Regions from separate parts of the Paraburkholderia sp. USG1 genome, predicted to be linked through region 1. Evidence: riboswitches for the same ligand, from Rfam matches in the RefSeq annotation. Region 1 holds a riboswitch; the other holds the start of a gene.
What was found. Region 1 has a riboswitch for cobalamin ahead of cobG (precorrin-3B synthase). Riboswitches for the same ligand answer to the same signal wherever they lie in the genome.
Positions count from the first base shown of each region.

Region 2: linked by a shared signal. The riboswitch ahead of NE850_RS28480 (TonB-dependent receptor domain-containing protein) and the one ahead of cobG (precorrin-3B synthase) in region 1 are both predicted to bind cobalamin.

Region 1 covers NZ_JAMWXW010000038.1:40,448-50,626, forward strand. Annotated here, with positions in the region: gene metE (5-methyltetrahydropteroyltriglutamate--homocysteine S-methyltransferase) at 1-803, shown strand, start outside; gene cobM (precorrin-4 C(11)-methyltransferase) at 910-1,635, opposite strand; gene NE850_RS34445 (cobalt-precorrin-6A reductase) at 1,694-2,416, opposite strand; gene NE850_RS34450 (cobalt-precorrin-5B (C(1))-methyltransferase) at 2,419-3,525, opposite strand; gene cbiE (precorrin-6y C5,15-methyltransferase (decarboxylating) subunit CbiE) at 3,525-4,850, opposite strand; cobalamin riboswitch at 4,935-5,114, shown strand; gene cobG (precorrin-3B synthase) at 5,167-6,648, shown strand; gene NE850_RS34465 (precorrin-8X methylmutase) at 6,641-7,267, shown strand; gene NE850_RS34470 (precorrin-2 C(20)-methyltransferase) at 7,268-7,999, shown strand; gene cobJ (precorrin-3B C(17)-methyltransferase) at 7,996-9,759, shown strand; gene NE850_RS34480 (hypothetical protein) at 9,771-10,179, opposite strand, start outside.
Region 2 covers NZ_JAMWXW010000026.1:8,945-19,123, forward strand. Annotated here, with positions in the region: gene NE850_RS28445 (LysR family transcriptional regulator) at 1-968, shown strand, start outside; gene lgt (prolipoprotein diacylglyceryl transferase) at 1,097-2,002, shown strand; gene NE850_RS28455 (SIMPL domain-containing protein) at 2,110-2,844, opposite strand; gene NE850_RS28460 (EVE domain-containing protein) at 3,020-3,478, opposite strand; RNA gene ssrS (6S RNA) at 3,596-3,777, opposite strand; gene NE850_RS28470 (cell division protein ZapA) at 3,912-4,226, opposite strand; gene NE850_RS28475 (ATPase) at 4,223-4,585, opposite strand; cobalamin riboswitch at 4,794-5,051, shown strand; gene NE850_RS28480 (TonB-dependent receptor domain-containing protein) at 5,142-7,016, shown strand; gene NE850_RS28485 (iron ABC transporter permease) at 7,068-8,132, shown strand; gene NE850_RS28490 (ABC transporter ATP-binding protein) at 8,129-8,968, shown strand; gene cobT (nicotinate-nucleotide--dimethylbenzimidazole phosphoribosyltransferase) at 9,004-10,065, shown strand; gene NE850_RS28500 (adenosylcobinamide-GDP ribazoletransferase) at 10,099-10,179, shown strand, end outside.

The DNA.
Region 1 (10,179 bases):
TGTGGGGCTATGCGTTCACGGAAAACGGCTGGGTGCAGAGCTACGGCTCGCGTTGCGTAAAACCGCCGATCATCTACGGCGATGTCTACCGTCCCGAACCGATGACGGTCGAGACCACGCGTTACGCGCAATCGCTCACGCAGCGTCTGATGAAAGGCATGCTGACCGGGCCGGTGACGATGCTGCAATGGTCGTTCGTGCGCGACGACCAGCCGCGCGCCACCACCGCGCTGCAACTCGCGCTCGCGATCCGCGACGAGGTCGTGGATCTGGAAAAGGCCGGCATTCGCATCATCCAGATCGACGAACCGGCTTTCCGCGAAGGCTTGCCGCTGCGTCGCGCGGACTGGCCCGCGTATCTGGAATGGGCCACGCGCGCGTTCCGCATTTCGGCAGCGGGCGTCGCCGATCAAACGCAGATTCATACGCACATGTGTTATTCGGAGTTCAACGACATTCTGCCGTCGATCGCTGCGATGGATGCCGACGTGATCACCATCGAGACCTCGCGCTCGGCGATGGAACTGCTCGACGGCTTCGGCGCCTTCGCGTATCCGAACGAAATCGGCCCGGGTGTCTACGATATCCACTCGCCGCGCGTGCCGGACGCGGACGCGATGCAACGTCTGCTGGAACGCGCGTGCGAAGTGATTCCGGCCGAGCGCCTGTGGGTCAATCCGGATTGCGGGTTGAAGACGCGCGGCTGGCCGGAAACGGAGGCAGCGCTCGCGAACATGGTGCGGGCCGCGAGAGCATTGCGCGCGAAGCTGGCGGCGAGGCAGCCGGCTGAAGTGACTGCGTGATGTGATGGGCCATTGAGCCGGCGTTGAAAATCCATTTGCGCGTGGCGTGGCGTTGGCGTGGCGTCGGCGTGGCGCCACGCGCATGGGCTTTGCGCCGCGTGCAGGTTCAGTCTTTCGCGTACAGCGTCGAATCCGCGAAACCTTCGGCGGCGAGCACCTGCCCGACCAGAATCAGCGCGGTCCGCTCGATGGAACTGGACTGCACCTTGCTGACGATATCGTCGAGCGTGCCGGTAATCTTCTCCTCGTCCGGCCAGCTCGCGCGATAGATCACCGCGATCGGACAGACGCCGCCGTAATGCGGCCGCAATTCATCGACAATGCGCGCAAGATGCCGCACGCCGAGGTGAATCGCCATCGTCGCGCGATGACGCGCGAGGTCGGCGAGCTGTTCGCCTTCGGGCATGCTGGTCTTGCTCGCGAAGCGCGTGAGAATCAGCGTCTGCGAGATATCGGGCAGCGTGAGTTCGCAACCCAGCGCCGCCGCGCAGGCCGCAGTGGCGGTAACGCCCGGCACGATCTCGTAGGGAATCTTCAGCTCGCGCAGTCTGCGGATCTGTTCGCCGATCGCGCCATACAAGGACGGATCGCCGGAATGCACGCGCGCCACGTCCTGCCCTTTGACGTGCGCGGCCTCGAGCAACGCGATGATCTGATCGAGATCGAGCTCGGCGGTATTCACCACTTGCGCGGCCGCATGACCTTCGAGCACCGCGGCCGGCACGAGGGAACCCGCGTACAGGATCACCGGGCAACTGCGCACGAGGCGCTGCCCTTTCACCGTGATCAGTTCCGGATCGCCAGGACCGGCGCCGATAAAAAACACCGTCATTTAATACTCCATGATTCGTTGGGACGGCATAGCACGCGCACGCGATTCGGGCGCACGCTCAATCTGCCGCTTGCAGCGCTTCGAGCAGGTCGGCGACACGTTCGAATTCCCGATCTGCCGCCAGCAGCTCAGGACGGCGCAGCATCACGACCGGCAAACCGCGTTCACGCGCGACTTCGAGTTTTGCTTCGGTCGCGTTGCCGCCGCTGTTTTTACTGACCACCACGTCGAAGGCTTGCAAGGCGAACAGCGCGCGCTCGCCTTCGAGCGTGAACGGCCCGCGCGCCGCGAGAATCCGTGCACGCGGCGTGTCTTCGTGTGCATCGAGACAACGCACGGTCCAGAACTGATGCGGCGGAATCTCGTCGAGATGCGCGAGCGGTTCGCGGCCGAGCGTGAAAAGCGGCTTTCTGAACGGCGCAAGCGCATCCGTGAGCTCGGTCCAGTCGCCGACCATGCGCCAATCGTCGCCGTCTTGCGGCTGCCAGGCCGGGCGGCGCAGCGCCCAATACGGCACACGCGCCGCGCGGCTCGCTTGCGCCGCATTCGCGCTGATTTGCGCGGCATACGGATGCGTCGCATCGAGCACGAGTCCAATGTCTTCTCCTTCGATGTAGCGCGCCATGCCCTCGCTGCCGCCAAAGCCCCCCACGCGCACCGAGCACGCCAGATCGTCCGGCACCTTGCCGAGGCCGGCGAGACTGTACACGTGCTCAGCGCCGAGCTGCCGCGCAATCCGCAATGCGTCGCCGGTGCCGCCGAGCAGCAGAATCCGCTTCATTTTCATTGCGCGGCTCCGATCAGCAAGCCTTGGCGGTCGATCGCGAACATTTCCACGTTCACCTGTGGCGGCACGATAGCGCGCGCCACCGCCAGCGCATGCCGGCAGACGATATCGCCGAGGGGCACCTGTTGCGCACGCGCCAACGCAACCGCCTGCTGACTCGTATTGGCCGCGCGGATCGCCGCCTGAAGCGCGGTGTCGGCGCCGTATCCGGCCGCCCATTGCGCGAGCTGTTCGAGATCGATGCTCGAATTGCGGCTGTGCAGGTCGAGATGCCCCGCCGCCAGCTTGCTGAGTTTGCCGAAGCCGCCGCATATGCTCAGACGCTCGACCGGCGCGCGCTTCATATGCTTGAGCACCGCACCGACGAAGTCGCCCATTTCGATCAGCGCGATATCCGGCAGGCCGTAATGCGCACGCATTGCGTCTTCACTGGCGTTGCCGGTGCAGGCGGCCAGATGCGTGTAGCCGTTCGCGCGCGCGACGTCGATACCCTGATGGATCGACGCGATATACGCCGAGCACGAGAACGGCCGCACGATGCCGGTGGTGCCGAGAATCGACAGGCCGCCGAGAATGCCGAGGCGCGGGTTCATGGTTTTCAGCGCGAGCGCTTCGCCGCCTTCCACGCCGATCGTCACTTCGAATCCGCCGCCATACGCATGCTCGGCCGCGAGTTCGGCGAGGTGTTCGGTCATCATTCGGCGCGGTACCGGGTTGATCGCCGGTTCGCCAACCGGCAGCGTGAGTCCCGCGCGTGTCACCGTGCCGACGCCCGGCCCCGCGCGAAACGTCACACCCGGCACGGCGACGAGGCGCACGCGGGCGAATACCACCGCGCCGTGCGTGACGTCGGGATCGTCGCCGGCGTCCTTGATGGTGCCGGCTTCGGCGCTGCTATTGCTGCCGTTGTCGTTGTCGACCAGGCGGCAGAAGACCAGGCGCATCGGCACATGCTGGCCCTTGGGCAACACGATCTCCGCGACTTCGCTGGCCACCCCCGTGAGCAACAGACGCGCCGCCGCCAACGACGTCGCGGTGGCGCAACTGCCGGTCGTGTAGCCGCTACGCAGCGGCGCGGGTTGTTCGGGCGTTTCTTCGCGCATCAGGGTTCGTGCGGTGAGTCGGCAACGGCGGGGTTCGTGACACGCGCGGCAGCCGTGACACTCGTGCCGTTCGTGCCGTTCGTGCCGTCAAGGGCTCCAGCAACATGCGCGGCCGAGTCTTCGGCCGGCTTCGTCACATCCAGCAGCGTGATCGGCAACGCCTGCCGCCACGTGTCGAAACCGCCGAGCGGTTGTGCATCGGCGAGCGCGATCCGCGTCAACGTACCGCCGTGCCGCTCGCGCCATGCGGCCAGCGCCGCTTCGCCTTGCAGCGTGACCGCGTTGGCAACCAGTCGCCCGCCCTCGCGCAGACTTGCCCAGCACACCTCCAGCACGCCCGGCACCGTCGCGCCGCCGCCGATGAACACCGCATCCGGCACCGGCAACCCCTGCAGCGCAGCCGGCGCGCGGCCCGCGACCAGTTGCAGACCCGGCACACCCAACGCATCGCGATTGTGTTCGATGAAACGCTGACGCTCGGCGTGTCCTTCAATAGCGATCGCGCGGCAAGTCGGATGCGCGCGCATCCACTCGATGCCGATCGAGCCGCTGCCCGCGCCCACGTCCCACAGCAGTTCGCCGGGCGCCGGCGCGAGGCGCGCAAGCGTGATCGCGCGCACATCGCGTTTGGTCAGCTGGCCGTCGTGGCGAAAGGCGTCGTCGGGCAAACCGCAGGTCAGCGGCAAACGTGGCGCGCCTTCGGTGGCGCGGCAATCGAGGGCGACCAGATTCAGCGCGGCCACCTCACCCGCCGACCACTGATCCGCGCGGCCGTCGATGCGCCGCTCCAACTCGCCGCCCAGATGTTCCAGCACGCTCATGCGGGTCGCTCCGAATCCGCGTGCGTTCAGCAATTCCGCGAGCGCCGCGGGCGTGTGCCCGTCCGCGCTCAACACGAACACGCGCGCGCCGTCGTGCAGATGCGCGTTCAGCGTGGGCAACGGGCGGCCCACCAGCGACACCGTCGCGACGTCCTGCAACGGCCAGCCGAGGCGCGCGGCCGCCAGCGACAACGACGACGGCGCGGGCAGCACCCGCAACTCTCCCGCCGGCAATTGCCGCGCGAGCGTCGCGCCCACGCCGAACAGCATCGGGTCGCCGCTCGCCAGCACGCACACCGCGCCGTTGCGCTCGGCCAGCAAAGGCGCAAGATCGAACGGACGCGGCCACGCGGCACGGCGCGCGGCGAGCCGCGCGGGCAACATCGCCAGATGGCGTTCGCCACCGTACACCACCGATGCTTCCAGCAAAGCACGCCGCGCGCGCCGCCCCAAGCCGGCGAAGCCGTCGTCGCCAATGCCCACCACCGTCAGCCAGGCCGGCATGCATCCATCCTCATTCTGTGTCTTCAAATAATGCGCTGTGCCGCGCCGATCAAAGCGCCCAGCCTCGTTGTGCTGTTCGAAAAAAGGCATAATACAGCCGCCGGTGCCCTTCGGGGCCGAAGAGGGAACACAGTGCCACTGTGGCTGCCCCCGCAACTGTATGCAGCGAGTCCGCCTGCGCTTCACGCCACTGGTTCGACCGGGAAGGCCGCAGCGGACCATGACCTGCCAGCCAGGAGACCTGCCGGCGAGACTGTTCGTGCCAGCCTACATCGGGCGGGGTGTACCGATGCCGCAGCCATGCCCGCCTCACGGCATGCTCGGGCCGTCGCGCGACGCTAAACCGGTGTCCGTCTTGAATCAAGCAACGCCCTCCACCGTTTTGTCCGACGCGGCCCCAACGCCGCGGCCTTCGGCGTGTCCGGGGCTGCTGCGCATCGTCGCCGCGCGCGACGGCGGGATTTGCCGCATCAAACTGCCCGGCGGTGAGTTGAGCACGGCGCAGGCGCGGGCAATCGCCGAGGCCAGCGCACGGCATGCGGCCGGGGTGATCGAGCTGACCAATCGTGCGAATGTGCAGGTGCGCGGGGTGAAGCGTGGCGAGGAAGCGGCGTTGATCGCGGCGCTCGTCGGTGCCGGTCTCGGGCCGACGTCGATCGCAGCCGACGACGTGCGCAACGTGATGATCAGCCCTGCCGCCGGACGCGATCCGTCCGCCCTGCTCGACACCCGCCCGCTGTGCGCCGCTCTACTCGCGATGCTGCAAAGCGAAGCGCGTTTCGCGGCGCTATCGCCGAAATTCGCACTGCTGCTGGACGGCGGCGAACGGCTCGCGAGAGTAGATCATCCGCACGATCTCTGGCTGGCGGCGTCGCGAGAAGCGGACGGCGTGCGCTTCGTATTCGGCCTGGCAGGTTGTCCGCCTGCGAGTGCGAGTGCGGCTGCGTTTGCCGGCTCGCCAACGCAAAGCGAGTGCATCACGACGGCAGAGTCCCACGCAAACGGCACAGGCCCGTTAGCCGCGATACTCCCCTCGCAAGCTCCGGCTCTGGTACGCGCACTGCTGCTCACGTTCCTCGACCTCGCCGCAGCGGACGCCACACGCATGCGTCATCTGCTAACCCTGCATTCCGCCGACACCCTATTGCATCACGCTCAACAGTATGTCGATTTCCCGCTGACGCGAAACGTGTCGCCAGCCAACTGGCATCGCAGCACGCCAGCCGACGCCGGCCTGCGCCTCGGCGCTCACGCTCAACGTCAACCGGGAACCTGGCACGTAGGCGGCCAACCCGCTTCAGGCCGCCTCGACGCCGACACCCTGCACGCCCTCGCCGCGCTTTCGCAGCAGCACGGCGACGGCACGCTGCGCGTCACACCGTGGCAAAGCGTGCTGCTGCCCGATATCGCAACGCACGCCGTCCCGCCTGTGCTGTCCAGCCTGAACGCGCTCGATCTCGCCTGCGATTCCGCGCAAGCCATCACCCGTCTGATCGCGTGCGCGGGATCGAGCGGCTGCGCGAAAAGCCTCGCCGACACCAAGACCGACGCGCTGCGCCTCGCCCGACGCCTGCCGGCCGGCGTCGACGTGCATCTGAGCGGCTGCGCGCGTTCGTGCGCCGCCGCCCATTGCGCGCCGTACACGCTGCTGGCCGCGGCGCCCGGCCTCTACGACCTTTATCGACGCGATCGACACGACCGCCGGCCCGGCTTCGGCGAATGCGTCGCGCGCCAACTGACGATCGACCAGGCTGCCGACATGCTCGACCGCCTGGTCCGGAGTAACACCAATGCTTGATTACATTCGCGACGGTCAGGAGATCTATCGCCAATCTTTCGCGACGATCCGCGCGGAAGCCGACCTGTCGCGCATTCCCGCCGACCTCGAAAAACTCGCGGTGCGCGTGATCCACGCGTGCGGCATGGTCGATGTGGTCGACGATCTGCGGTTCTCCGAAGGCGCGGGCGCGGCCGGCCGCTCGGCGCTCGCGCAAGGTGCGCCGATCCTATGCGATGCCGGCATGGTCGCGCAGGGCATCACGCGTGCCCGGCTGCCGGCGAACAACGAAGTCATCTGCACGCTCGCGCATCGGGACGTGCCGTCGCTCGCGCGCGAACTCGGCAATACGCGCTCCGCGGCCGCGCTCGAATTGTGGCGGCCGCATCTGGCGGGCAGCGTCGTCGTGATCGGCAATGCGCCGACCGCACTGTTTCATCTCCTCGATATGCTGGACGCCGGTGCGCCCAAGCCGGCGTTGATACTCGGCTTTCCCGTGGGCTTTGTCGGCGCCGCCGAATCGAAAGCCATGCTTGCCGAAGATAGCCGCGGCGTGCCCTACGTGGTGGTACATGGCCGGCGCGGCGGCAGCGCGATGGCGGCGGCCGCCGTGAACGCGCTCGCAACGGAGGTCGAATAAATGACGGCGCAAGGACGTTTGTTCGGACTCGGCGTCGGCCCCGGCGATCCGGAACTCATCACGCTGAAAGCGCTGCGTTTGCTGAAGTCGGCAGCGGTCGTCGCGTACTTCGTCGCGAAGGGCAAGAAAGGCAACGCGTTCAGCATTATCGAGGCGCATTTGCACGACGCGCAGCAGCATCTGCCGCTCGTCTATCCCGTCACCACTGAAGCGCTCGAACCGCCGCTTTCATACGAAGCGATCATCGCCGATTTCTACGACACTGCGGCGGAAGTCGTCGCCGCTCACCTCGACGCGGGCCGCGACGTCGCCGTGATCTGCGAAGGCGATCCGTTCTTCTACGGTTCGTACATGTATCTGCACGACCGGCTTGCGGCGCGCTACGAGAGCGAAGTCGTGCCCGGCGTGTGCGCGATGCTCGGCGGCGCCGCGGTGCTCGGTTCGCCGCTCGTGTATCGCAATCAGAGTTTGTCGGTGCTCTCGGGCGTCCTGCCCGAAGACGAATTGCGCCGGCGCCTGGCCGATGCCGACGCCGCCGTCGTGATGAAGCTCGGCCGCAACTTCGACAAGGTGCGGCGCGTGCTGGGCGAGCTCGGCCTCGCGGACCGCGCGCTCTATGTCGAACGCGCGACGATGGGCAATCAGCGCATCGTGCCGCTCGCTGATGTGGATCCGATGGCGTCGCCGTATTTTTCGTTGCTTGTCGTGCCGGGGCAAAAATGGCAAGGATGACCGCGCCCGCGATCGTAATTCTTGGCGCGGGCGCGTTGGCGACGGCGCGTCGCATTCAGGCGCTGTATGCGGATAGCCAGGTGCATGCGTTGCAGGGACGCGTTGAGGCCGATGCGCCGTACCGCGAACTCGGCGCGCATTTGCGGGAGCTGTATGCGCGCGGCACGCCGATCGTCGCGTTGTGCGCGACGGGCATCGTGATTCGCTGTGTCGCGCCGTCGTTGTCGAACAAGGGCGTCGAGCCGCCGGTGCTGGCCGTCGCCGAAGACGGCAGCGCAGTCGTGCCGCTGCTCGGCGGTCTTGCCGGTGTCAACGTGATGGCGCGAGAGATTGCCGCAATGCTGGCCGTGCCGCCCGCCATCACGACGAGCGGCGAATTGCGTTTCGGCACCTGCGTGCTCAATCCGCCCGACGGTTATACGCTCGCCGATATCGGGCAAGGCAAACGCTTCGTGTCGGATCTGCTGGCTGGCGAAAGCACGCGTGTCGAAGGCGAAGCGCCGTGGCTCGACGGCGCGCAACTGCCGCGCTCCGCGTCGGCGCGTCTGGCGATTCGCGTGACGCCGCGTGTGTGGGACGGACGCGAGGATGAGCTGGTGATTCATCCACGCAGCGTGGTGGCAGCGGTGACGGGTGCTGGTGCTGGTGCTGGTGCTGGTGCTGGTGCTGGTGCTGGTGCTGGTGCTGGTGCTGGTGCTGGTGCGCAGATTGTGGCCCGCGTACGCGACGCACTGGACGCGCATGGCCTCGCGCCGCTTTCGCTCGCGGCATTGCTCGCTTCCTCTGAACACATGGCCGATCCGGCGCTTGCCGAAGCCGCCGCGAATCTGAAAGTGCCGCTGCGCTTCGCGCCGACGCGTCCCGAAGATGGCGAACCGCCGGCTGATCTGCTGCATGCCGCGCTGCGCATTCCATACGAGACGCTGCATAACGATGCGACGGCTGGCGTCGCGCTGGCATTGGCACCGCTCGCCGTCGATCCGGACACGATCGGCCGTGCGCGCGGACGTCTGACCGTGATCGGCCTCGGCCCCGGCAGCGCCGATCTGATGGTGCCTGCCGCGCGCACGGCGCTGAACCTCGCCACCGATATCCTCGGCTACGACACCTACGTGAAAATGGCCGGCCCGTTGCGCGCCGACCAGCGCGTGCATGGCACGGACAATCGCGAGGAACTGCAGCGCGCGCGGCACGCGTTCGAACTGGCGAGCGAAGGACGCGCCGTGGTGATGGTGTCCTCAGGCGATCCCGGCGTTTTCGCGATGGCGGCGGCGGTGCTCGAAGTGTTAGAGGCATCGCAGAACACGGACTGGGCAGCGGTTGAACTGGAAATCGTGCCCGGCGTATCGGCGGCGATGGCGACGGCGGCGCAAGCGGGTGCGCCGTTGGGTCATGATTTCTGCATGCTGTCGCTATCCGACAATCTGAAGCCTTGGGCGATCATCGAAAAGCGCCTTAGGCATGCGGCCGAAGCGGACCTGGTGATGGCGTTCTATAACCCGATTTCGCGCGCGCGACCCTGGCAACTGGATAAAGCGCTGGACATTGTGCGGGAATATCGGGGTGCGCAGACGCAGGTGGTGCTGGGCCGGGACATTGGCCGGCCCGGCAACACGCTGCGGACGATCACGCTGGGCGAATTGCGCTCGTCCGATGTGGATATGCGCACGATGGTGATCGTGGGGTCGTCCACGACGCGGCGGTTCGGCAATGGGGATGAAGGGGGTGAGTGGGTTTATACGCCGCGGTGGTATGAGTGAGTGGGTGTGGGTTACGAGGTTTTCTTCCGCAGCGATCTGCACACGACGACGCAGGTCAAAAAGATAAGCGTGGCGACAAACAGCGTTGTTATGACCCAATAAAGTTCGATAGCGAAATACGTCATATCGTCATCGGGACCTGATCCACTGCCTTGGTCTGTCACTGATCGATAGGATCCGATGACGGCTTTGACAGGCATGGGGATATCGACTGTATATCTCGCGAACAGAAGCGAAAGGTACCAGCCAAGATCACAACTGACGACAAATGCAAGTAACGACATAACAAGCGTTACCAACACAGGTAACCTGGGACTCGGTTCACCGGTTGTCCTTGCGCTGAGATAGCGGGACAGCCACCGTTTGAATCCAAGCAGTGCGAGCGCAAAAATCAGGGTGACGATCAACCAGTGGAGCAGC
Region 2 (10,179 bases), on a different contig from region 1:
ACCTGCGCCAGTTGCGCTATTTCGTCACCGTCGCCGAAGAAAAGCACTTCGGCCGTGCGGCCGTGCGTCTTTCGATGACGCAGCCGCCGCTCTCGCAAGCCATCCGGGCGCTGGAGGAGACGCTCGGCGTCGCGCTGTTCGCGCGCACCAAGCGCTCGGTCGAACTGACGCCGGTGGGCGCCGATCTGTTGCCTGAGGTGCAGCGCCTGCTGGCGAGCGCCGAGGGGCTGCGGCCGCTCGCGCAGAGCCTCGCGCGCGGCGAGGCGGGCGTGCTGTCGCTGGCGTTTGTTTCGACGGCGGACTATGGGCTGCTGCCGCTCCTGCTGCGCGATTTCGGCGTGCGCCATCCGCGCGTGCGGCTGGAGTTGACCGAAGCCACCAGCGACGTGCAGGTGGACGAACTGGTGGCCGGGCGCATCGACGCAGGGCTCGTGATCGCGCCGCTGCCGTCGCGCCATGCCGCTCAGTTGTCGTGGCTGCCCATCGCGCGCGAGCCGCTGGTGATCGCCATGTCGACGGAGATGGCGGCGCGCGTGGCGAGCGGTAGCGGCAGCCGTGCCGACCCGGGCGCGGAATGGCTCGACACGCCGATCAGCCTGCGCGACGTGGCCGACGCACCGCTCGTGATCTTCCCAAGACGTTTGGCGCCAGGCTTTTATGACATCATTATGGATTGCTACGGCGTGGCGGGCCTCGCGCCCCGGATCGGCCAGGAAGCGATCCAGATGCAGACGATCGTGAGCCTCGTGTCGGCCGGCATGGGTGTCGCACTGGTGCCGCAATCGTTGCGTAATCTGCGCCGCACCGGCGTCGTGTACCGGCCGCTTTCGGAGTCGGTGCCGGCCATCGAGACTGGGCTGGTCTGGCGCACGGCCGAAGTAAGCCCGGTGCTGGCGGGCTTCATCGAGATCGTGCGCGCGCATGCCGCGACCGTCGAGGCGCCGCAATCCGCCGCGCCGCGCGTTTAGAAGCGTTCTCGCGAACGCATCGGCGCGCGGACCGTCCAACGCATGCACCGCAGCGTGGGGGCAGCGCCGCCCACTATTAGAAAACCCAGAAAACCCCCTTCTGAACCTGAACTGCCCATAACAACACGATGCTCATTCACCCGAATTTCGACCCCATTGCCATTCATCTGGGGCCGCTCGCCGTGCGCTGGTATGGACTGATGTACCTCGTCGCGTTCATCGCGGCGATCGTCGTCGGCCGGCTGCGGCTGCGCTTGCCGTATGTCGCCGCGCAAGGCTGGACCGCCAAAGATATCGACGACATGCTGTTTTACGGCGTGCTCGGCACGATCCTCGGCGGCCGGCTCGGCTACGTGCTGTTCTACAAGGCGAGCTTTTATTTCGCGCATCCGCTCGACATCTTCAAGGTGTGGGAAGGCGGCATGTCGTTTCACGGCGGCTTTCTCGGCGTGACGCTGGCCATGGTGCTGTTCGCGTATCAGCGCAAACGCTCGTGGCTGCAGGTCACCGACTTCGTCGCGCCGATGGTGCCCACCGGCCTCGCCGCGGGGCGTCTCGGCAACTTCATCAACGGCGAGTTGTGGGGCCGCGTGACCGATCCGACCGCGCCATGGGCCATGCTGTTTCCGGGCGCCGCGCCCGACGACGCCGCGTGGCTCGCCACGCATCCGCAACTGGCCGCGCAATGGCACCTGAACGAAGTGTTTGCGCAATATCACATGCTGCCGCGCCATCCGTCGGAACTGTATGAGATCGCGCTGGAAGGCGTCGCGCTGTTTTTCGTGTTGTTCTTCTTCTCGCGCAAACCCAAGCCGATGGGCGCGATTTCCGCCATGTTTCTGATCGGCTACGGCCTCGCGCGCTTCACGGTCGAATTCGCTCGTGAGCCGGACGACTTCCTCGGCCTGCTGGCCATGGGACTTTCCATGGGCCAATGGTTGTCTCTGCCGATGATCCTCGTCGGTATCGGCATGCTGGTGTGGTCTTATCGCCGCGCGCGCCGTGAACCGGCGCAGGCGGTCAGCGCGAGTTGAGCGGATCGCTACGGTTTATCGTAGCGAGCGGTCAAATGAAAAAAGCCACGGCGTGCCGTGGCTTTTTCTTTAAGTGCCTTGAAGCAATGCTTCTAGCGTAAAGCGCATCACTTCATCTGCACTGAACCCGACACATTCACCGTCACGGTCGACGTGCCGCCTTCGATCGGCACCGGCGCCGAAGCCTTCGCGTCGGCGCCCATGGCGCGCGCGCTCATCATCATCATCATGGGACGCGGCATCACGCCGTTGTGGCCGACGTTGACCTCGCGAATCGAATAGCCGCTGTAGCCGAACGCCTGCGCGGACGATGCGGCCTGCTCGCGGAACGACCTGATCGCTTCGCCGGTGAGCTTTTGCTCGGCAGCGCGTTGCGCTTCAGGCGAGAGCGAGAATTGCACGTTGCCGACCTGCATGATCGACGCCATTTGACCCGCCAGCTTCGACGCCGCGGCGAAGTCGTGCGATTCGAGCACGATCTCCGTGCGGCCGCGCCACGCGGAAATGCGCCCGTCACGGTCCGTTGACGGATAGATCGAGAACGAGCCCGTGCGGGCCGTCACGCCGCTCACACCCTTGGCTTTTTGCAGCGCCGAATCGGCGCGCTGATTCAGCGTTGACGTGAGCGCCGACGGATCGCTCGCTTCCTGCTCGTAGAACAGCGTGATTTCGACGACGTCTTGCGGGACTTCCGCGCTGGCCTGCGCGTTCAGCGACAGCACGCCCGCCGGCTGATATTGCGCGACGGCTTGCGCGCGGGCCATGGCCGGCGTCAGGGCGAGCGCGGCGGGCGCGGCGCATACGAAAGCGAGAGCGAGTGCACGTGCGGTGTTTTTCGTCATTGTTGGACTCCTTGCTTGAACAGGGTTTGTGCACGATTGAAGCGAGCGCCGCGCAATGGCACGGCGTTTGCGAGTCCGTTAGGCGGTTGTAACCTGAGCTTGGTTCCCGGGTTTGACGTTACTTTAATGTTTGCGTCCGCGTGAATACGCACGGCGCATGATCACCCACGCAACGTCAGGCGAGCCGTTTGGTGATGAAGCGCCATTCGGCTTCGGTCACCGGCGTGATCGACAGGCGGTTGCCTTTGGCGAGCACGCGCATGTCCTTGAGTTCGTCATGCTCGCGCAGCGCGGCGAGCGGAATCAGCGGGATCTTCTTCTTGAACACCACATCGACGAGCACCCAGCGCGGCGTTTCCTGCGACGACTTCGCGTCGTAGTAGGGACTCTTCTTGTCGAACTGCGTGGGGTCCGGATACGCGGTGGACGATACCTCCGCAATGCCCGCAATGCCGGGCTCGGGACAGCTCGAGTGATAGAACAGCACGCCGTCGCCGACCTGCATCATGTCGCGCATGAAATTGCGCGCCTGATAGTTGCGCACGCCGGTCCACGGCAACGTGCGATGCGGTGCGTTGGCGAGATGGTCGATGCTTGCTTCGTCCGGTTCGGACTTCATTAGCCAGTAGCGCATGAATCGAATTGAACGTAATTGAACGTTAAGGGTTTGAAGACGCGGAAGAAATCGGCGTACAAAAAACAGCGCACAAAGAAAAACGGCACCGAACCGAAGTCCGATGCCGTTCTAAATAAGGTCCCCGCCTTAGCCGCTAGGCCGGCATCCTGAACCGGGGGTTCAGAATTGGTCGCAGTTAGCAACACTTCGGGTACATCAGACAGAGTGACGCGCACACCCGTGCTACAAATTTCCGCAACCGTGCACATGGCATTGGTTCAAGGAATATATGACCTTGGCGAACCAGGCAGGGAAGCTAAACCGATGAAGCTAAATCACGAAAACTACCGATTGAACTCAAACGTTTGCAGAATCTTGCACGCCTTGTGCTCACGCACTCCGTTTGAATCCGCCGCCGATCTCAGGACCGGCCGCACTATAACACTGCTATTTACTGCATGCTGTACTGCTGAATCACAGTACCCAACTGTTCGTTCATTTGATGCATTGTACGCCGGATTTCCTCAGCAGGAAATGCTTCTCCGTGTCTCACGCTCGATTGCAGCTTAAGCAGTTCCGATGCCAGCGACAGCGCGGCCATGACAGCAATGCGATCCGTACCGCGCACGTTGCTGCTATTGCGGATCTTCGACATTTCGGCGTCGACGCGTGCAACCGCTTCAAGCAGCGCGCCTTCCGTTTCCGGCGAGCAGGCGAGGCGATAGGGCACGCCGAGAATCGATACTTCGATCTGCTTGGTGGTCATGCATTTTCTCCGTGGCGGGTCGCGTCGCTCTCGGCACCGGCTGCGACTTCATGCTGAGCGGGTTCGAGCAGATCGAGCTGGTTGTCCGGCTCGCTGTGCGCGCGGGCACGCGGCAACTTTTCGAGGATCGCATTCAGGCGCACCTGGGCGTCGTCGATCTTCGCCGACAGCGCGTCGCGTTCCGCCTGCAGCGCATTGCGTTCCTCGCGCAGCATTGCAAGTTCCGTGCGTGTAGCTTCGACGTCAGCACGCGATTGGGCGAGCTGCTCTTCGAGCGCGACTCGCGCTTCATTGTGGCGCTGGCTGATCGCGATCAGCTTGCCGATATTCTGTGAAAGTGTTTCGAGTTCGGTGAGCATGTGCTGCGTCCTCTAAAGACATCGCATTTTAGCGCGGAATGTCGCAGGTTCCGACAATTGTCTCGTTTCGAGACGTAACAACATCGCTTTGTGCAGGCTTTTTATCGACCATACGATGAAAAAGTACTCGTGCGTCGGACAATAACCTGCACTTGTCAGAACAGCGCGCCCGCGTGCCCTCGTTCTTGACGGACCCCGAGGCCGCTCCTACACTGGCCGCACTCTTGGTGCCCGCATGCGCTTTTCAACGGCGCACGCAGTTAAACGGGAAGCAGGGCGCGCCATTCGCCAGAACGCGCCAACCTGCGCTGCCCCCGCAACGGTAAGCGACCGCATTCGTCATGCAAGTCGATCCTGATCGCGCGTTGGAAGTTCAACTCGCGAGTGTGCCACTGCGCGTCACGCGTGGGAAGGCGGGATCGAGATGTCGCCAGCCCGGATACCGGCCAGAGGGAGAGGCACGTCACGCGCGAAAATGTTAAATACGCTGGCGCCTCGTTACGCATCGGCCTGCGGGGAAGCGGGCCGCGCACGCTACCCACAGGATCCTCGTCCCATGCTGTCTCCCGTCGCTCGTGCGGTGTTGCTTGCCTTCGCGAGCCTGCCGATCGTTGTGCATGCGCAAGCTGCTTCTTCGTCCTCTTCTTCATCTGCCGCGGATTCATCGGCCACGGTGTTGTCCCCGGTGGTCGTTACGGCGGAGCGCGGGCCGCAAGCGCTGGCCGACACGATCCCGCAGACCGCATTGTTCGACCAGCAGGATATCGCCGACACCACCGCGACCGATTTGCCGGGCCTCCTGCAACTCGCGCCCGGCGCGCAAATCTCGCGTACAGGTGGCCCCGGTTCGACGACGAGCCTCTTCCTGCGCGGCGCGTCGTCGACGCAATCGCTGCTGCTGATCGACGGCGTGCGCGTCGATTCAGTGGGCCTGGGTTCGGCGCAACTCGCACAGATTCCGCTCGACCAGATCGATCACGTCGAGGTGGTGAACGGCAACGTGTCGGCGTTGTACGGGTCCGGTGCGATCGGCGGCGTGGTCCAGGTGTTCACGAAAGAAGGCGGCGACCATCCGCCGCGTTTCAATTTTTCGCTGGGCTACGGCAGCTATCACACGCAGACGCAGCAGGCGGGCGTGAACGGCGCATTGGATAAAGACGGCAATACGACCTTCAGCATTTCGCTCGCGAGGTCGAAGGACGACGGCTTCTCGTCGCTCAATCCGCGTGAGGCGCCCGCCGCCAATCCGAATGCGAACGGCTATCTGAACGAAAGCATCTCGGCTTCGCTGCGCCACAAGTTCAACGACAGATGGGATGCCGGCGCGAGCTACTTCCAGTCGAACGGCAACAACAGCTACGACAACGCGTACGGCGTGCCGACCGAGCTGAACAACCTGTATAGCAAAGTGCGCCAGGTCTCGGTGTTCGCCAACGGCAAGCTCACCGACTGGTGGACGACGCACTTCATCGTCTCCGAAGGCGACGACCGCAGCGTGTCGAACACCAACGGTGTCTATAACGGCCGCTTCGATACCGACAATCGCCAGTACACATGGCAGAACGATTTCGCGCTGGCCGCGCAGCAGAAGTTGCAGGTCGGCTACGAGCATCTCGATCAGAGCCTCGACTCGGATACGTTCGCGGCGCCCGACCGGCATGTGGATTCGGGCTTCGTCGGCTATACGGGGCGCTTTGGGCGCAGCCAGATTCAGGCCAACGTGCGGCGCGACCAGTATTCCGATTTCGGCGGAGCGAACAGTTACTATCTCGGCTACGGCTTCGACATCACCGGCCATTGGAAGGTGAGCGCAAGCTACTCGGATTCGTTTCGCGCGCCGAGCTTCGACGATCTGTACTATCCGCTCAGCGGCAATCCGTCGATCCAGCCGGAGCGCAGCCATTCGATCGAAGCCGCGCTGCAGTACGCGTCGAATGCGCTCGGCGTGATGCGTCTCACCGCATTCCAGACGCGCTATTCGAATCTGATCGACTACGAGCAGGTGACGCCCGGTATTTATCTAGCCGAGAATGTCGGCCATGCGAAGGTGCAGGGACTCGAGGGATCGTGGAGCGGGCATATCGGCAAGACGGACGTGCGCGCCTCGGTGACGCTGCAAAACCCCGTCGATCTCGACAACGACGTCGACCTCGTGCGGCGCGCGCGGCGTTTCGGCTCGCTGACGGTGAACCGCAGTATCGCCGGGTGGCGCGTGGGCGGCGAGTGGATCGTGAGCGGCGCGCGCGACGACAGCAGCGGCAAGCTGGGCGGCTATGGCGTGGTGAATCTGTCGGCGCGCTACAACATCACGAGAGCCTGGTACGTGGCCGCCCAAATCCAGAATCTGTTGAACAAGGACTATGAAACGGCCTACTCGTATAACTCGCCGCGGCGCGGTGCGTATCTCACGGTTGGTTGGCAGCAGCAGTGACGGACCCGCGTCGTTGAGTTCGCGCGGATGAGCCTACCTACGAGCCGATCCATGAGCCGACAAGCGAGCCGCCACTCCGGTGCGATACCTGCAGCGCTGCGCGTGATGAGCGCGAAGCGCGCGGCCGCGATCTGGCTCGCGCTCGGTGTGATCGCGCTGGCGGTGCTGATGGCGTCGCTCGCGCTGGGCAGCGTATCGCTCGCGCCGCTGCGCGTGCTCGCGGCGCTGCTGCCCTCGCATGGGCCGTCTGCGGGCTCCGCCGATCTGACGGCCGAGATCGTTCGCACGCTGCGTTTGCCGCGCGCGCTGGCCGGCTTTGCTTGCGGCGCGTTGCTCGCGTTGGCCGGCGCGCTGCTGCAGGTGCTGTTGCGCAATCCGCTCGCCGAACCTTACGTGCTGGGTGTGTCGGGCGGCGCGGCGAGCTTCGCGCTCGTCGCGATGATCGCCGGTTGCGCCTGGTGGATCGTCGACGCGAGCGCCTTCGCCGGCGCCTTCGTGTCGATCCTGCTGGTGCTCGGCCTCGCGCGCCGCGAGTTGTGGCGCGGCGAGCCGCAGGACACGTCGCCGCGTTTGCTGCTGACCGGCGCGGTGATCGCCGCGGGCTGGGGCGCGCTCATCACCTTGCTGCTCAACCTCGCGCCCGACAACCGTCTGCGCGGCATGCTGTTCTGGCTGACGGGCGACCTCAACGGCGGCGCGATGCCGTGGACGGCGCTCGCCGCGCTCGTTGTCGTGCTGGTCGCGATCATGCCCGCCGCGCCGCGTCTGAACGTGCTGCTGCGTGGCGACGCCGCCGCGCAGGCGTTGGGCGTCGCGGTGATGCCGTTGCGCTTGCGGGTGTATCTGGTGGCTTCGCTGGCGGCGGCCGCGGCGGTGACGACGGCGGGCACCATCGGCTTCGTCGGGCTGGTTGTGCCGCATATGCTGCGGCTCGCGTTCGGCAACGATCAGCGCATGCTGCTGCCGGCCGCCGCGCTCGGCGGCGGTGTCGCGGTGATGGGCGCGGACCTGGTCGCGCGCACCGTGATCGCGCCGGCGCAGTTGCCGGTCGGCGCGATCACGTCGATCATCGGCGTGCCGGTGTTTCTGTGGATGCTATTGCGCAGGCGCCGATGATGCCGACCTTCGATACCGCCCAGGCCGTCCTCAGCGCGCAACGTCTGACCTTGCGTGCCGGCGCGCGCACCTTGCTCGGCGCTTTCACGCATACGTTCTACGAAGGCGAGATCTGGTGCGTGGCCGGACCGAATGGCGCGGGCAAGACGACATTGCTCTCCACGCTGGCGGGTCTGTTGCAACCGTCGGCGGGCCATGTCGAACTCGACGGCGCGCGTGTGGCCGACTGGCCGCCGCTCGCGCTCGCGCAGCGCCGCGCGTTGATGCCGCAAAGCGCGCCGGACGCATTCAGCACGAGCGTGTTCGATATCGTGATGCTGAATCGCTTTCCGCATCTCAGCGGCTGGGGCTGGGAACGCGCGGCCGATCGCGAAGCGGCGCAGGCGGCGTTGGATTTGCTGGGCCTCGCCGCATTTGCCGCGCGCGATGTGCTCTCGCTCTCGGGCGGCGAGCGTCAGCGCGTGGCGCTGGCGGCGACGCTATGCCAGGACGCGCCATTGCTGCTGCTCGACGAACCGTTATCGCATCTCGATCTGCATCATCAGATCGACTGTCTCGAAGCGCTGGCCGCCTGGACGCGCGAGCCTCGGCGTACAGTGATGTTTTCGTGCCACGATCTGAACCTGGCGCGCCGCTTCGCCACGCATGCGCTCTTGCTCGACGGCGCAGGCGGCGCCTATGCCGGACCGGTACAAGATGTGCTGACGCCCGCGCTCGCGAGCCGGGCCTTCGGTTACCCCTTGATCCTGATTCGCGACGGCGAACACGAGGCGCTGATTCCCGCGCCGCGCGCGCGTCACGAATCGCTCGCCGGCCAAGACACGCCGGCAGGCTGATCGCTTCAATTCAACATTCTCTTTCAGACACGCTTATGACTTCATCGCCACGCTTGCCCGGATTGCCCGAAGTCGAACCACTCGATCAAACGCTGCGTGATCACTTGCAGCACATCATCGATACCAAGACCAAGCCGCCAGGCAGTCTCGGCCGGCTCGAAACGCTCGCGCGCCAGATGGGCCTGATTCAGCGCACCACGCATCCCGCCGTGACACGTCCGGCGATGATCGTTTTCGCTGGCGACCACGGCGTGGCCGAGGAGGGCGTGAGCCCTTATCCGCAAGCCGTGACCGCGCAAATGGTCGCCAACTTTCTCGCGGGCGGCGCGGCGATCAATGCGTTGAGCCGCGTCGCGGGCATCGAACTCGAAGTGGTCAACGCGGGCATCGCGACGCCGCTGCCTTCGGCGGAAGGACTCGTCGACATTCCGGTCGCGGCCGGCACGCGCAACTTCGCGCATGAAGCGGCCATGAGCCGCGACCAGGCCCTTGCCGCGATGCAGGCGGGCGCGGCGCGCGTGCGGCATCACGCGGCGCTCGGCACCAATGTGATCGGTTTCGGCGAGATGGGCATTGCGAATACCTCGGCGGCTGCCTGTCTGATGAGCCGCTTGTGCGGCGTGCCGATCGACGAATGCGTCGGCCGCGGCACGGGTCTGGATAACGCGGGGCTCGCGAGGAAGCGCGACGTGCTGGCGTCGGCGCTCGCGCATCACCCGGTGTCCACTGATCCGCTCGACGTGCTCGCCACCTTCGGCGGCTTCGAGATCGCAATGATGGCGGGCGCCTATCTCGCGGCCGCCGAAGCACGCATGACGATACTGGTCGACGGTTTCATCGCGAGCTCGGCCTTGTTGATCGCCGACGCCTTCGCACCGAGCGTGCGCGAATATTGCGTGTTCGCGCATGCGTCGAACGAAGCGGGCCATCGCCGCATGCTCGATCATTTCGGCGCGCTGCCATTGCTCTCGCTCGATATGCGGCTCGGTGAAGGCACCGGCGCGGCGCTCGCAGTGCCTTTGCTGCGCGCGGCGGTGGCGTTCGTCAACGAGATGGCGAGCTTCGAATCGGCCGGCGTCGCGAATCGCGATGCGTGATCGTTCATACGGAAACACGCTCCCGGCCCGCTCATGAATCCGCTCGCGGAACTGCGCTATTTTTTCACGGCGCTCGGTTATTTCACGCGCGTGCCCGTGCCGCGCTGGGTCGGC